2 regions of the Scandinavium sp. UTDF21-P1B genome follow, and region 1 is predicted to be linked to the other one. Evidence: predicted binding sites of a transcription regulator. Region 1 holds the regulator's gene; the other holds the start of a gene.
The links. The regulator PhoB, encoded in region 1, activates phosphate uptake and scavenging genes when phosphate is short. The targets are predictions, from matches to a motif close to CTGTCATAAAACTGNCNNAT.

Region 1 (7,443 bases):
TGTCCATCACTTCCAGCTCAAGCGCTTCGCTGGCCTTGCGTTTGAGCAGATATCGCCCGTGCAGGCGGCTGAGCTGCTCGTTCGCCAGCCACACCAGATTATCCAGCGTCAGGCCCTGAGCGAATTTGCGGAACTTATCGCCTTCCTTCGAGCCGATAAGCTGGTTCAGCCAGCCCCAGTCTTCGAGGGTTTGCGCGGCGGCATCGATGCGTGTCATCAACGCCTGTTGCTGCTGGCGGTTATCGGCGTCCTGCTTTAGCTGCTGATGAATCTGGCCCTGCGCGGCGCTGTTGTCCCGCAGCTGCTGCGCCAGCTGAGCTAACGCGGCCTGCACCTGCTCGCGGGTGTGCGCTGGCGGTAAATCTTCCGGGCGCTGCTGCTGGTGCGCCGCCAGCGTGGTTTGCGCCTGAGCGGCCAGCGCTTGCTGCTGCGTGAGCTGGCTTTCAAGCTGCTGCTTTAGCTGCTCCAGGCGTTGTTGCGTCTCGTCGTCGAGCAGGGCGGCAAGGAAGGCCGGCTGGTCTGCAAACGGGCTGGCAGCCAGCGCATCGTCGAAGGCTTTCTGTGCGAGCAGAAGCCGTTCACGCGCCTGCGTTTCCTGCTGCTGTAGCGTCTGCCGCTGGCTTTCCAGCGAAACGCAGTCGTGGTGAACCTGCTGCCAGCCGTCAAGCGTAGCTGTGCCCGATGTTTCTTGCCCGGAAACAGGCGGCAGGGTGTCCAGCAAAGGCTGAAGAAGGGACAGTTCCTGTGCGACGGTTTGCTGGCGCTCGCTCTGCTTTTGCCAGTGCTGGCTTTCCGTTTCGCGTGAGGCCAGCCATGCGGCTCCTTCGCCTTGTGAGGGTAACGTCAGGCTAAATGCGGCGAGGGCTTCGCTCAGCTCCGCGAGTCGCGCTTTCGCTTCCTGTTCACGAGCCCGGCGCTCGGCGTTCAGCGCCTGAATTTGCCGCTCCAGCGCCAGCCGCTGCCCGTGCTGATACAACTGCTGCCCGAGATTCTCCTGTTCGTTAAGCCAGCCGCTGACATCCTCGTCCGGCGTTAAGGTGATTTGCAGCCCGTCAACGGTGGCTTGCCACCGTGAGGTGAGCGCTTGCTCCTGTTCGGCGATCGACTGTAGCTCGCTTTGTTCGGCCTGTTGCTGCTTCTGTTGTGCATCAAGCTCACCCTTGAGGCTGGCGCCGAGTTCACGAATCTGGTTGACCTCTTTTTCCAGCGCGTCGCGGCGGGCTTCGTTCACGCCTGGCCTGAGCGCCTGATATTCCGCCACCGCCGGATGCTCCACCGATCCGCAAAGCGGGCAAGGGGCACCGGGTTGCAGACGGGCGCGTTCGGCAGTGAGGTCGGCAATGATTTTTTCCTGCTCGCACAACGTTCTGACGTCATTGAACTGCTGGAGCTTCTCTTTGTATTGCTGGCGACGCGCGGCGAGCTCCGCTCCGCCTTTTTCCAGCGCCTGCTGGCGCTGGGCCAACAGAGGGAGTAGCTGCTGGCGCCGCTTGCTGAGCGGCTGAAACTGCCCTTGCAGCGTGTTCAGCTGCTGACGAAGGGGCCTCAGGCGTTGATGCTGTTCGAGCGCAGCGGCCACGGCGGCCTCATCCAGCGTCAATGTGGACGGCGGCAGGGCATCACGCTGACGGGCGAGCTCGTTCTCACGCTGAGTCAGCTCTTGCAGATGTATGGCATCGCGCTCCTGTTGGTTAAAGGCCGCGCGCCAGCCAGTCAGTTCGCTCGACCAGTGGCGGAAGCGCGCGTTTTCGGTAAGCCACGCTGAGAGTACCTTTTGCTGGCCGGTGAGCTCCTCGTGCTGGCGTTCGGCGCTCAGGCGTAACCGCCCGCGCTGTGTGAGCTGAGCCTGTAAGCGAGTATTCACTTCTTCAATTTTTTGCTGCGTTTGCGTCAGCGACGCCTGATCGTCCTGAAAGCGCAGCCACAGCGGGCGCAGCCTGTCGGCGGGCTGTGCCAGGGCGAGGGCTTCCAGCCGCGGCCGGGCGGCGTTTAATGCATCCTGTGCCGCGGCGAGCGCTGTCTGTGAGCGAAGCTGTGCGTCCTGCATTTCCGCTTCGCGCGTTAGCCACTGCTGCCAGAGCTGGACGCGCTGCTGCTCCGCCTGGTGCTGTTTCTCCTCGTCAGTAAGCGCCTGCAAACGTTGCTGCAGCGCCTGCTGCTGCTCTTCCGTCAGTAAAATCATACCGGAAGCCTGCGCCTGGCATTTTTCCAGTTCGGTTTTGGCTTCTTTATGTTTCTCAAATACTCTCGCCGAAATCTGGCCATAAATTTCGGTGCCGGTCAGCTCTTCCAGCAGCTCAGCACGCTCTTTCGGCTTGGCATTGAGGAAAGCGGCAAACTGGCCCTGGGAGAGCATCATGGAGCGGGTGAAGCGGCCATAGTCGAGACCGGTGAGTGAGGCGGTCAACTCCAGCTTATCTTTGACTTTTTCTGCCAGAATTTTGCCGTCTTCACAGCGGGCCAGCTCCACGCGCGGGGCCTGGAGATTGCCGTCTGGCTGATTTCTGGCACGGTTCTGGCTCCAGAAGGCGCGATAGGCCACGCCTTTCACTTCAAACTCCACTTCCGCGAGGCACTCGGCGGTATCGCGGGTCATCAGGTCGTTTTGCGACTGCGACAGCGTACTGAGGCGCGGCGTTTCGTGGTACAGCGCAAGGCAAATGGCATCCAGCAGCGTGGTTTTGCCCGCGCCCGTTGGCCCGGTAATCGCGAACAGGCCGTTGCTGGCAAACGGTTCAGCGGTGAAATCAATCTTCCATTCGCCCTTCAGCGAACTGAGGTTTTTCAGCCGCAGGCTCAGGATTTTCATGGCTGTTCCTCCCCGGAAAGTTCGCTCAGGGTTTCGGCGAAAAGCTGGTGCAGGCGTTGCTCCTGCGGGGCTTCCAGCGCTTCCAGCGCCAGACGTCGCTCAAAAACGTCTTCGACTTTCAGTTCGCTCAGCGTTTCGCGATGCTCGTTTGCCAGGATGCGCTCGCGCTGTTCGCGGCTGCGGCGAACCAGCAATATCTCGACGGGTAAATCATCGGTCAGCGCCTGAATTTTGCGCTGAATATCGTGCAGATATTCGTCGCTGGTGATTTCGATATCGAGCCACACCGGTGAGGCGGGATCGGCGTCGCGCCACTGTTCCAGCTGCTGGCTGATGCTGGCGAAATCGCCTTTCAGCACGCTCAGCTTTTGCGTAACGGGCACCTCGAGCGGCTCCACGCTTTCCAGCCTGCCTTCGCTGAAATGCACCAGGTTGACGGTTTTGGCTTTACCGGTTTCATCAAAGCTCAGGGAAATCGGCGAGCCGCAGTAGCGAATGTGCTCCGTGCCACCAATTTTTTGCGCACGGTGAATGTGGCCCAGCGCGATGTAGTCGACGGGGGGGAAATTCTGCGCCGGGAAGGCGTCAAGCGTGCCGATATAGATGTCACGCACCGCGTCACTTTTGCTGGCACCGACGGTGGTCAGATGGCCGCTGGCGATGATTGGCAAAGGGCGCTCGCCCCGCAGTTCGCATGCCTGCTGATACTGCTGCTGATAGTAGTTCGTGATCGCCTGTAATAAATGCTGCTGCTTTTCCCCCGCCGATGCACCCGCCTGGCTGACGATAACATCGCGCGGGCGCAGGAACGGAACCGGGCAGAGAATGGCGCCAGGCTTGCCGTCGCGGCACTTCAGTTCGCAGGGCGGTGTGCCGCTGCCCGCCACCACCAGGGTGTTGAGAAACGCCAGAATATCGCGGGACTCGTTGAGCGTGGCGACGGAGTCGTGGTTGCCCGCCAGCACCACCAGCTGGCAGCCGGTCTGCTGGAGCTTCACCACAAAGCGGTTGTAAAGTTCGCGCGCGTAGCTCGGCGGCGAACCGGTATCGAAGATGTCGCCCGCCACGATAATGGCATCTGCCTCTTGCGCCTCTGCGGTGTTCAACAGCCAGTCGAGAAACGCCTCGTGTTCGGCGGCGCGGCTTTTACTGTAAAAGTTCTGGCCAAGGTGCCAGTCAGAGGTATGGAGGATGCGCATTAAGGTGGCCTGTGGCAAAAAAGCGTGACGGCAAGTATAAACGGTTACGGATATCAGGGCGATGACGTGTTTTTCGGTGTCATAATTGAAAAAAACACTATCATAAATCTGTCACAAATCTGACGCATAATGACGCCGCATGATACGCATATGATTAATAAACAGGATAAATAATGGCGAGACGTATTCTGGTCGTTGAAGATGAAGCCCCGATTCGCGAGATGGTCTGCTTCGTCCTGGAGCAAAATGGCTTTCAGCCTGTAGAAGCCGAAGATTTTGACGGTGCCGTGAATCAGCTCAATGAGCCGTGGCCGGATTTAGTCCTGCTGGACTGGATGCTGCCGGGCGGTTCAGGCATTCAGTTTATTAAGCATCTTAAGCGTGAAGCGCTGACGCGTGATATTCCAGTGGTCATGCTGACCGCGCGAGGTGAAGAAGAAGATCGCGTGCGGGGTCTGGAAACCGGCGCAGATGATTACATCACCAAACCGTTTTCCCCGAAAGAGCTGGTGGCGCGCATCAAAGCCGTGATGCGCCGCATTTCGCCGATGGCGGTTGAAGAGGTGATTGAGATGCAGGGCCTGAGCCTCGACCCGTCCTCTCATCGCGTCATGACTGGTGAAAACCCGCTGGACATGGGGCCAACGGAATTTAAGCTCCTGCACTTCTTTATGACGCACCCGGAGCGCGTCTACAGCCGCGAACAGCTGTTGAACAACGTCTGGGGCACCAACGTTTATGTGGAAGATCGTACGGTGGACGTGCACATTCGCCGTCTGCGTAAAGCGCTGGAACACAGCGGTCACGACCGGATGGTGCAGACCGTCCGCGGCACGGGCTATCGTTTCTCCGCCCGTTTCTGACAATTGACTGGAGTGTGACCCGTGCTGGAACGGCTGTCATGGAAAAGGCTGGTTTTTGAGCTCATCCTCTGTTGTATACCGGCCCTGATCCTCGGGGCTTTTTTCGGCTATCTGCCGTGGTTTCTGCTGGCGGCCGTCACCGGACTGCTGATCTGGCATTTCTGGAATTTGCTTCAGCTTTCGTGGTGGCTTTGGGTCGACAGGAGTATGACGCCGCCGCCGGGTAAAGGAAGCTGGGAGCCGCTGCTTTACGGTCTGCATCAGATGCAGATGCGTAATAAAAAGCGTCGCCGTGAGCTGGGGAGCCTGATAAAGCGTTTTCGCAGCGGGGCGGAATCGTTGCCTGATGCGGTGGTGCTGATTACGGAAGAGGGATCGATGTTCTGGTGTAACGGCCTGGCTCAGCAGACGCTCAACCTGCGCTGGCCGGACGACAGCGGTCAGAACATCCTCAACCTGCTGCGCTACCCGGAATTTTCCCGCTACCTGAAATCCCGCGATTTCACCAAACCGCTCAATCTGGTGCTCAACACCGGGCGTCATCTGGAAATCCGCGTGATGCCCTACAGCGAAAAACAGCTACTGCTGGTTGCGCGTGACGTCACCCAGATGCACCAGCTGGAAGGTGCGCGGCGTAATTTCTTCGCCAACGTGAGCCACGAGCTGCGCACGCCACTCACGGTGTTGCAGGGCTATCTGGAGATGATGCAGGAGCAAACGCTGGAGGGCGCACCGCGCGAAAAAGCGCTGCACACTATGCGTGAGCAGACGCAGCGCATGGAAGGGCTGGTGCGTCAGCTGTTAACGCTGTCGCGCATTGAGGCCGCACCGCTGGCCGCGCTGAATGAGCGTATCGATGTGCCCATGATGCTGCGCGTGGTTGAACGTGAAGCGCAAACCCTCAGCCACAAAAAGCACATTCTGCATTTTGAGATTGATGATTCGCTGCTGGCTTTGGGTAGCGAAGAACAACTGCGCAGCGCGATGTCGAATCTGGTGTACAACGCGGTGAACCATACGCCGGAGGGCACGGAGATAGTGGTGCGCTGGCAGCGTGCTCCGCACGGAGCGCAGTTCAGCGTGGAAGATAACGGGCCAGGCATTGCGGCCGAGCATATTCCACGGCTGACCGAACGTTTTTACCGTGTTGATAAAGCGCGCTCCCGGCAGACAGGCGGCAGCGGGTTGGGGCTTGCGATTGTGAAGCATGCGGTTAATCACCATGACAGCCGACTCGATATTGAAAGTATTCCAGGCAAGATGACGCGCTTTAGCTTTGTGCTGCCGGAACGTTTGGTTGCCAATAAAAGTGCCTGAAGAGCTGTCTGGAAGGATTGGTTGACAAAGACCGGCGAAAGCCGGTTTTTTATCTTTCCGGTCGGCCAAACGGCGAATAATTATTAATCGTCTGCTGCTTTTTTGTTCGCATGATTAGCCAGAGGTTTTTCGCATATATGGTTGTTCATGCTACATGCGAATTAGTTGTTGCTATAATCCTCTGGTTTTACGATCCCTTGTTGCATTAAAACGTTATAAGCGTTTAAATTGCCCCCCATGCAGTCGCAGTCTGACTGCCTTCACGCGATAAACCCAATAACTATTCTTTTCGCGTGAACATCGGGAGTGTTTCCCACTGTATGACACGCTTTCACCGTTGTTCTGTTCCGCAGGAATAAGTACGACGTTTTGACATTCAACACCACATCCACAGGCAGTAAAGAGTTTATGACCCATCAGTTAAAATCTCGCGATATCATCGCGTTGGGCTTTATGACCTTTGCGTTGTTCGTTGGCGCGGGCAACATTATCTTCCCTCCTATGGTCGGCCTGCAGGCTGGCGAACATGTCTGGACGGCGGCGATCGGCTTTCTGATTACCGGTGTGGGCCTGCCTGTGCTGACGATTATCGCGCTGGCGAAAGTGGGTGGTGGCGTAGACAACCTCAGTACCCCGATTGGTAAAGTGGCGGGCGTTCTGCTGGCAGTGGTGTGCTATCTGGCTGTGGGGCCGTTGTTCGCCACGCCGCGCACCGCAACGGTTTCTTTCGAAGTGGGGATCGCCCCGCTGACTGGTGATGGCGCGCTGCCGCTGTTCCTCTACAGCCTTGTCTATTTTGCGCTGGTGATTCTGGTTTCCCTCTATCCGGGCAAACTGCTGGATACCGTTGGCAACTTCCTGGCTCCGCTGAAAATCATTGCCCTCGTGGTGCTGGCCGTGGCGGCTATCATGTGGCCTGCGGGCCCAATCAGCCACGCGCTGGAAGCCTATCAGACTGCGCCGTTCTCTAACGGTTTCGTTAATGGCTATCTGACGATGGATACCCTCGGTGCGATGGTGTTCGGCATTGTTATCGTGAATGCCGCACGCTCCCGTGGCGTGAGTGAAGCGCGCCTGCTGACCCGTTATACCGTGTGGGCGGGCCTGATGGCGGGCGTTGGCCTGACGCTGCTGTACCTGGCGCTGTTCCGTCTGGGTTCCGACAGCGCATCGCTTGTCGATCAGAACGCCAACGGCGCAACTATTCTGCACGCGTACGTTCAGCACACCTTTGGTGGCGCAGGCAGCTTCCTGC
Region 2 (7,443 bases), on a different contig from region 1:
TTCTCTGCCAGACCTGAATAAGAAAATCGGTCTGGCAGTCAAACGCCTCAAGCCCTGCCAGCTTTTCCCACACTTCTGGTTTTGCTCGCCATGCAAAAGGCGTCATCTGCAATAGTGCCACCGCCTCGCTGCCCGTTAATCGCATCGGATACGCCACCTGGTGCTGTGCGACTTTTTCAAACCCGGGCAACGTTTCGCTGTTCTCCTCATGCAGGCGGATTTCATCATAAATCAGTCCTTTCAGCTCCATCAGATGGCGCGGCCCAGGCGTTGCGGTGATGACCACTCCGCCCGTTTTGACAACGCGCTCAAGTTCCTGCGGGTTGCAAGGGGCGTAAATTCGCACCACGGCATCAATGCAGGCGTCGCTGAAAGGTAGGCGCTGGCTTGAGGCCACGCAAAAATCGACCTGCGGATAACGTTTCGCGCCATAGCGCACGGCGACCTTCGACACATCCAGCCCCCACGTTTGTTTGGCAATAGCCGCGAAAGCGTGAGTGTAATAGCCTTCCCCGCAGCCAATATCCAGCACCGATTCAGGCTCAGCCTCTCTGAGTATTTCGCAGATGGCTTCCCGCAGCGGCAGATAATGACCGGCGTCGAGAAACGCACGGCGCGCCTGCATCATCTCTGCGCTGTCACCCGGATCGCGCGACCGCTTATGCTGCACAGGCAACAGATTAATGTACCCTTCTTTCGCCAGATCAAACTGATGACGCTGAGGGCAAATATAGCTGTTGTTATGGCGAGCAAGGGGCGCGTGACAGAGAGGACAACTCCAGGACATGATGACTCCGGTCTGATTGAAAGGGCGAAAGTGTAACGCTATTCGCCCTTCAGGTGAATGAATTACAGCGCTGGAGCGAGCGAGTCGTTATGGTGCATGACGATTAAGTTGTCAGAGCCCGGAGCAATGCCGTCCGGCATAACATTTTCCAGGCGCAGAACATCCCCCATGATCTGGCTGAATACCGGAGCAGATACAGCCCCACCGTAATACTTACCGTTTTCAGGATCGTTAATCACCACGACCAGCGCATATTTCGGGTTACTGGCCGGTGCCACACCTGCCGTATAGGCGATGTATTTATCGATATATTTCCCATCAGGGCCAATTTTTTTCGCTGTTCCGGTTTTCACGGCGACGCGATAGTCATGAACCGCCGCCTTGGTACCGCCGCCGCCCGGAAGTGCAACACTTTCCATCATGTGTTCAACTTCATGCACGATTTCGTCCGACATCACGCGATGCCCCAACACTGGCGGGTCGATACGGGTAATCGACAGCGGGCGAGAAATGCCGAAGCCGCCAATCGTTGCGTATACGTGTGCCAGCTGGAGTGGCGTGACCATTAAACCATAGCCGAAAGAGAACGTAGCGCGGTCAAGCTGCCCCCAGTACCGGCGCTGCGGCAACAGCCCCTGGCTTTCGCCGGTCAATCCTAACCCCGTTGGTTGCCCAAACCCAAAGCCCTGATACGTGTCCAGCAGGCGCTGAATCGGCATGGCCAGCGATAAATGCGACACGCCGGTATCGCTCGATTTTTGCAGGATCCCCGTCAGGCTCAGTTCAGGGTAGAAACCGACGTCGCGAATGCGATGACCATCGAGAGTATAAGGATGCGTATCGACCACGCTGTCCGGCTGAACGATGCCCTGCTGAAGTGCCGTCATGATCACCAGAGGTTTCACCGTTGAGCCCGGTTCGAACGTATCGCTGATGGCACGATTGCGGAAATCGTCCAGCGTGGCTTTCTCCCGGTTATTCGGGTTGAAGTCGGGATAGCTCGCCATGGAGAGAATTTCGCCCGTATCAATTTTAATCAGCACCGACGCGCCGGATTCCGCTTTATTCCAGCGCACCGCATTATCGAGCGCATCTTCCGTGACCGTTTGCAGACGTTCATCGATACTGAGCTGAAGATTATGCGCGGGGACAGCGGCCTGCTCAGTAAGATTCTCAATCACGCTTCCGTGGCGATCTTTTCGCACCAGCCGAAGCCCGGGCTTGCCCTGGAGCTGGGTATTGAAGCTTTTCTCGACCCCTTCTATGCCCTGATCGTCGATGTTGGTAAAGCCAATCAGGTTTGCCGCTACATGTCCGGCGGGATAGAAGCGACGGGATTCATCGCGCAGATTAATACCCGGCAAATGCAGCTTATCGATCCAGTCCGCCTGCTGCGGATCGACCTGGCGGGCGAGATACAGGAACCGGGAATGCGGGTGTTGCGAAATGCGGGTCGTCAGATCGGCAAGCGAGGTGTGCAGCGCGGTGGCAAGAGCCTGCCAGCGGTCGTCGTAGCCGACGCCACCTTTTGACAGAAGCGTTTGGGGATCTACCCATATCGCGCTGACGGGTACGCTGACGGCTAAAGGTCGCCCTTCCCGATCGGTAATCATTCCGCGCGGTACTTCAATCGGCTCCTCACGAAGTGAACGCATATCCTCCTGCTTCACCAGGTTATCGGGGGAAATAATTTGCAGCCAGCCCACACGGGCCAACAGCAGCCCCAGACAACAACAAATACCTAAGCACACCAGTCCAAAACGGACGGGGGTGAAATGACGGCGATGGTTTTGCACTCCGGCTCCAGATTTTGAATTACAACCTGATGATTTAACGTGAAAAGAGGCCGGGATAACCGCGAAACAATGCTAATAATGATGTGGTTTTGCAACCAGGTGCGACCAGGAAGGGATACGGAAACATTTTGTTATAAACGTAAAAAGCCCCACAGATGCGAGGCTTTATGGCTGACGTCAAATGAGATCAGTGGATTCGTAATCAGATAGCAGTAACGTTAACCGCTGCAGGGCCTTTCTGGCCATCCTGAATTTCGAACTCAACGTTCTGGCCTTCAGCCAGAGTTTTGAAGCCATTACCCTGGATTGCAGAGAAGTGTACGAACACATCTTTGCTGCCGTCAGCAGGAGTAATGAAACCAAAACCTTTAGACTCGTTGAACCACTTAACTTGACCTTTAATCTTTGCCATTTGCAAAATTCCTTAGAGTGTTTTCTTCGCCCGTGGGCACTTACAGAGATAAAACTGAGACATTACTGCATGAGGCACTAATATAAGGTTCGGCAGAGAAGCGGTATTCAACGACAACGTGTTTACTCAGGACTTCTTTACTGAAAATGCCACACATAGACAGAACTGTACCTCGTTTAACCCAAAACGTGTTATCACATACAACGTTAATAATGGCAAGCCATTTTTAAACATGTCTCGATCGGTCGCACAGATCGCCGAACGGAGTGTCGATCGCCTGCACAATTATGCGAACGTTCAGGCCCCGCCTGCCTGCTAATGCCCAGAGTAAATACCACGCAGGCTGGTTACTTTTGCGACTTTTTTACGATAGCTCAACGGCTTCGCTTCCGCCAGATTACAGGCGCTTAAACGCAAGATTTTTCTAAACTCAGGCTTTTTGTGCATAACTATGCTTCATCTGAAGAACCAATAGCTTATAAATGGCAGTCTGGTCGTGAATATTAAATATAAATGACGCTGCGCCAGAATAATGAAAATATGCTGGTGCTGCCTCATCATGAGGCAATAAAAACGTTTCGCTGATTTACCGGAAGAGATTGTCAGATGATTCTTTAAAGAATTAAATTTTTTTGACAACTTTCGGGAGCAAATAGCAAGGAAAGTGTGAGATGAGTTTGTGCTAGCTCATAATAAACGGTTATAGCAGATGAGTATCCCGGCAGTAACCTGCGCTGCCGCCGGGAAGACGATCAGCGCTCCGCCACCAGACGGATAAAATCATCATCCTCGTCCTGCGCCTTATCCTGTTCCACCGCTTTCACCGGCTCTTCTTTATCCGGTTCATTTGCTTCACAAAGACGACGCAGTAAGGCGTTTTGACGTTTCTGCTGATCCAGCAGAGCTTCCAGAAGTTCAATCTGCTCGTCCGTTCGCGAGCTCGCCCGGTTAACAAAAAACCATAGCACCAAGCCAACAACCAGCACCAGCAGAGAGACCGCCAGGGAGGCCAGATTCAACATTCCGGCATTCATTAGATCAACCATTTCACCACCTCAAATTGGAGCCATCATTCTATCACTCGGCCTGAGGAAGGAAATGTCCTGTAAGAAAAAAGCTTACCAGGGAATGAATTTATTGATGGTGCAGATACCGCTGAAAAACTGGACATCCTGATCGCAAAGCACGTTGATCGTCTGAGTCCACAGCAAAAGACAAACAACCAGAACAACAACAATCAGAACAGCCCACCTTAATTTTTTCACTCCACGCTCCGCTTTACCTGTTTGTGAACAGATTAGCACGCTAACCTTAAACGGCGGCTAACTGTAAAGGAGTCAGTTCATTTTCGGAATCATCGACTTGTTTCAGAGCGTGAACAAACTAACCTAATGCCCATAAACAGCACTAATACTGAGGCTAATGATGCGCTTTACTCTTCGTACAATTATTGTACTGGCAATACTCTGGATCGGCTTACTGTTAACTGGCTACGGCATATTGATTGGCAGCAATGAAAATGTGGGCGGTCTGGGTCTGCAATGTAAATACCTGACGGCTCGCGGCACCAGCACTGCGCAGTATGTTCATAGCGACAGCGGTATCATCGGCCTGACCGATTGCCCATTACTGCGCAAGAGCAAAGTTGTGGTAGATAACGGTTAATCGTCATCGCTATCCCTAAAAAAACGCCGCTCACTGCGGCGTTTTTGCATTCTGCCTGCGAATCAGAACGGGTAGTGGTTATATCCCATTTGTTCAGAAATTTTACGCGCCGCCGTGTGCAGCATGCCGACATATTCGTGCAGTCGTTCTTCGGAGAAGCGCAGCGTCGGGAATGAAATACTCAACCCGGCAATCACCACGCCAAAACGGTCAAAGACCGGCACCCCAATGCAGCGCAGCCCTTCTTCCTGCTCTTCGTTATCTTCACCGTATCCCTGCTCGCGAACTTTATCCAGCAGCGGAAGCAGCTCTTCAGTGTTGGCAATGGTGCGCTCAGTGCTGCGCTTGTACTCAACATGTTCAAGAATTTGCTTCACTTCTTCGCGGTCACGCCAGGCCAACAGCACTTTGCCGATAGCCGTGCTGTAAAGCGGGTTACGACGACCAATGCGCGAATACATACGCAGGTTGTACATTGAGTCGATCTTATGGATATAGACAATGCTGTCTTCATCCAGCGCGCCCAAATGGATCGTCTCTTTAGTCAGGCGTGAGAGCTCACGCATCTGAATATCCGCACTGCGGATCAGGTCGACGTTTTGCAGTGAACGAGCACCCAGCTCAAACAGCTTAAGCGTCAGGGAGTATTTTTCAGACTCGCCTTCCTGCGCCACGTAACCCAAAGACTTCATGGTCTGCAAAAAGCGATAAACCGTACTTTTCGACATCATCACGCGCTGCGATAACTCAGTAATCCCTATCTCACGCTCTTCACCAAGCGCCTGCAGAATGCCAAAAACCTTCAATACAGAAGAGACAGAATCTGGCTGTTTATCCAAATCTGCAACTGCCATTAATCACCTCACCGTGACTGTTTTATAAAAATCAGAACTGGTTTTTATTATAATTTCACGCCCCTTCCACCGCAATCACTCTTCTGTCACTTCGTTACAAATCTGCGACATACTGCCGAATAATCAATGCTAAAATCATTACCTGCATAATGATTTCATCGAAGATGTATTTTTCACATGGATAAAACAGCCCCTGATGGCCTGCCGTTGCCGCAACGTTATGGCGCCATTCTGACGATCGTGCTCGGTATTTCGATGGCGGTTCTCGATGGCGCTATCGCCAACGTTGCGCTTCCCACGATCGCCAGCGATTTACACGCGTCTCCTGCAGCGTCAATCTGGATTGTGAACGCCTATCAGATAGCGATTGTTATATCGCTTCTGAGTCTCGCTTTTCTCGGCGATATGTTTGGCTACCGGCGCATCTATAAATATGGCCTGGTGGTGTTTACCTGTACCTCGCTTGTTTGTGCTTTGTCGCATTCGCTTGAAATGCTGACCCTGGCTCGAGTCGCGCAGGGTCTCGGCGGTGCTGCGCTGATGAGCGTGAATACCGCGCTAATACGCCTGATTTATCCGCAGCGCTTTCTGGGCCGCGGGATGGGCATCAACTCATTTATCGTTGCCGTCTCCTCAGCGGCAGGGCCGACTATCGCCGCTGCGATCCTCTCTGTGGCATCGTGGCAGTGGCTGTTTCTGATTAACGTGCCGCTGGGGATCGTCTCGTTTATTCTGGCGGTACGTTTTTTGCCCGCCAACCCGGCCCGCAGCCAGGCCTCACGTTTTGATCTGCCCAGCGCCATTATGAACGCCCTGACATTCGGGCTGCTCATCTCTGCGCTGAGCGGATTTGCTCAGGGTCAGTCAAAAGCGCTGGTTCTGGGCGAACTGGCCGTGATGCTGATTGTCGGATTCTTCTTCGTTCGCCGCCAGCTACGGCTCCCCGTTCCACTGTTGCCGGTAGATCTGTTGCGCATCCCGCTTTTCTCGCTTTCAATTTGCACCTCAATCTGCTCTTTCTGTGCACAAATGCTGGCGCTGGTTTCTTTGCCCTTCTTCCTGCAATCCGTGATGGGACGAAGCGAAGTCGAAACCGGCCTGCTGCTGACGCCATGGCCGCTCGCGACGATGGTGATGGCTCCGCTTGCCGGGTATCTCATCGAAAAAGTGCACGCGGGCCTGCTCGGCGCATTGGGACTGGCGGTGATGGCGAGCGGTTTGTTTGCCCTGGCGCTTCTGCCCGCTTCGCCGCACGATGTGGATATCATCTGGCGCATGATGCTCTGTGGCGCAGGCTTTGGTCTGTTCCAGTCGCCGAACAATCACACGATTGTCTCCGCCGCGCCGCGCCATCGCAGCGGCGGTGCCAGCGGTATGCTCGGTACAGCGAGATTGTTAGGACAGAGTACCGGCGCAGCGCTGGTGGCGCTGATGTTCAACCTGTTTGGTACTCATGGTACACACACATCGCTTTTGCTCGCGGGAACGCTTGCGGTTGTCGCGGCAATTGTCAGCGGGCTGCGCGTCACTCAACCCCGCGTATCTGCCTGAATACAAACGTAAAAAAAGCGCCTCAATTGAGGCGCTTTGCTTTAGTGTCGTGCTGTGAATTCGGTTATTTCAGGTATTCGCCGCTGCGCAGTGCTTCGATACGTTTATCCAGCGGCGGGTGCGTCATGAACAGTTCGCTCATGGACTTCGCTTTACCATTGATGCAAAACGCCATCATGCTGCTGGCTTCCTGCGGTTCATAGCTGGTTTTCAGACGCTGCAGGGCAGCAATCATTTTCTCACGGCCTACCAGCTTCGCCGAGCCTGCATCCGCATGGAACTCACGATGACGGGAGAACCACATGGTGATGATGCTGGCCAGGATACCGAACACCAGTTCCAGAACCGTGGCGACCGCGAAATAAATCAGCGGGTTAC

Region 2: a site for PhoB is predicted at 5,606-5,625, ahead of kdgR (DNA-binding transcriptional regulator KdgR). Genes of this name have one in related genera too.

Annotation. Positions count from the first base shown of each region.
Region 1 is NZ_JBFLVD010000005.1:181,700-189,142, reverse strand. Features, by position in the region: gene sbcC (exonuclease subunit SbcC) at 1-2,809, opposite strand, end outside; gene sbcD (exonuclease subunit SbcD) at 2,806-4,008, opposite strand; gene phoB (phosphate response regulator transcription factor PhoB) at 4,182-4,871, shown strand; gene phoR (phosphate regulon sensor histidine kinase PhoR) at 4,893-6,188, shown strand; gene brnQ (branched-chain amino acid transporter carrier protein BrnQ) at 6,597-7,443, shown strand, end outside.
Region 2 is NZ_JBFLVD010000025.1:72,551-79,993, forward strand. Features, by position in the region: gene rlmA (23S rRNA (guanine(745)-N(1))-methyltransferase) at 1-787, opposite strand, end outside; gene ftsI (peptidoglycan glycosyltransferase FtsI) at 850-2,583, opposite strand; gene cspE (transcription antiterminator/RNA stability regulator CspE) at 2,786-2,995, opposite strand; partial or broken gene AB1287_RS18205 (DUF2627 domain-containing protein) at 3,008-3,152, opposite strand; gene AB1287_RS18210 (YebO family protein) at 3,748-4,041, opposite strand; gene mgrB (PhoP/PhoQ regulator MgrB) at 4,114-4,260, opposite strand; gene AB1287_RS18220 (YobH family protein) at 4,421-4,660, shown strand; gene kdgR (DNA-binding transcriptional regulator KdgR) at 4,723-5,514, opposite strand; gene AB1287_RS18230 (MFS transporter) at 5,692-7,065, shown strand; gene htpX (protease HtpX) at 7,130-7,443, opposite strand, start outside.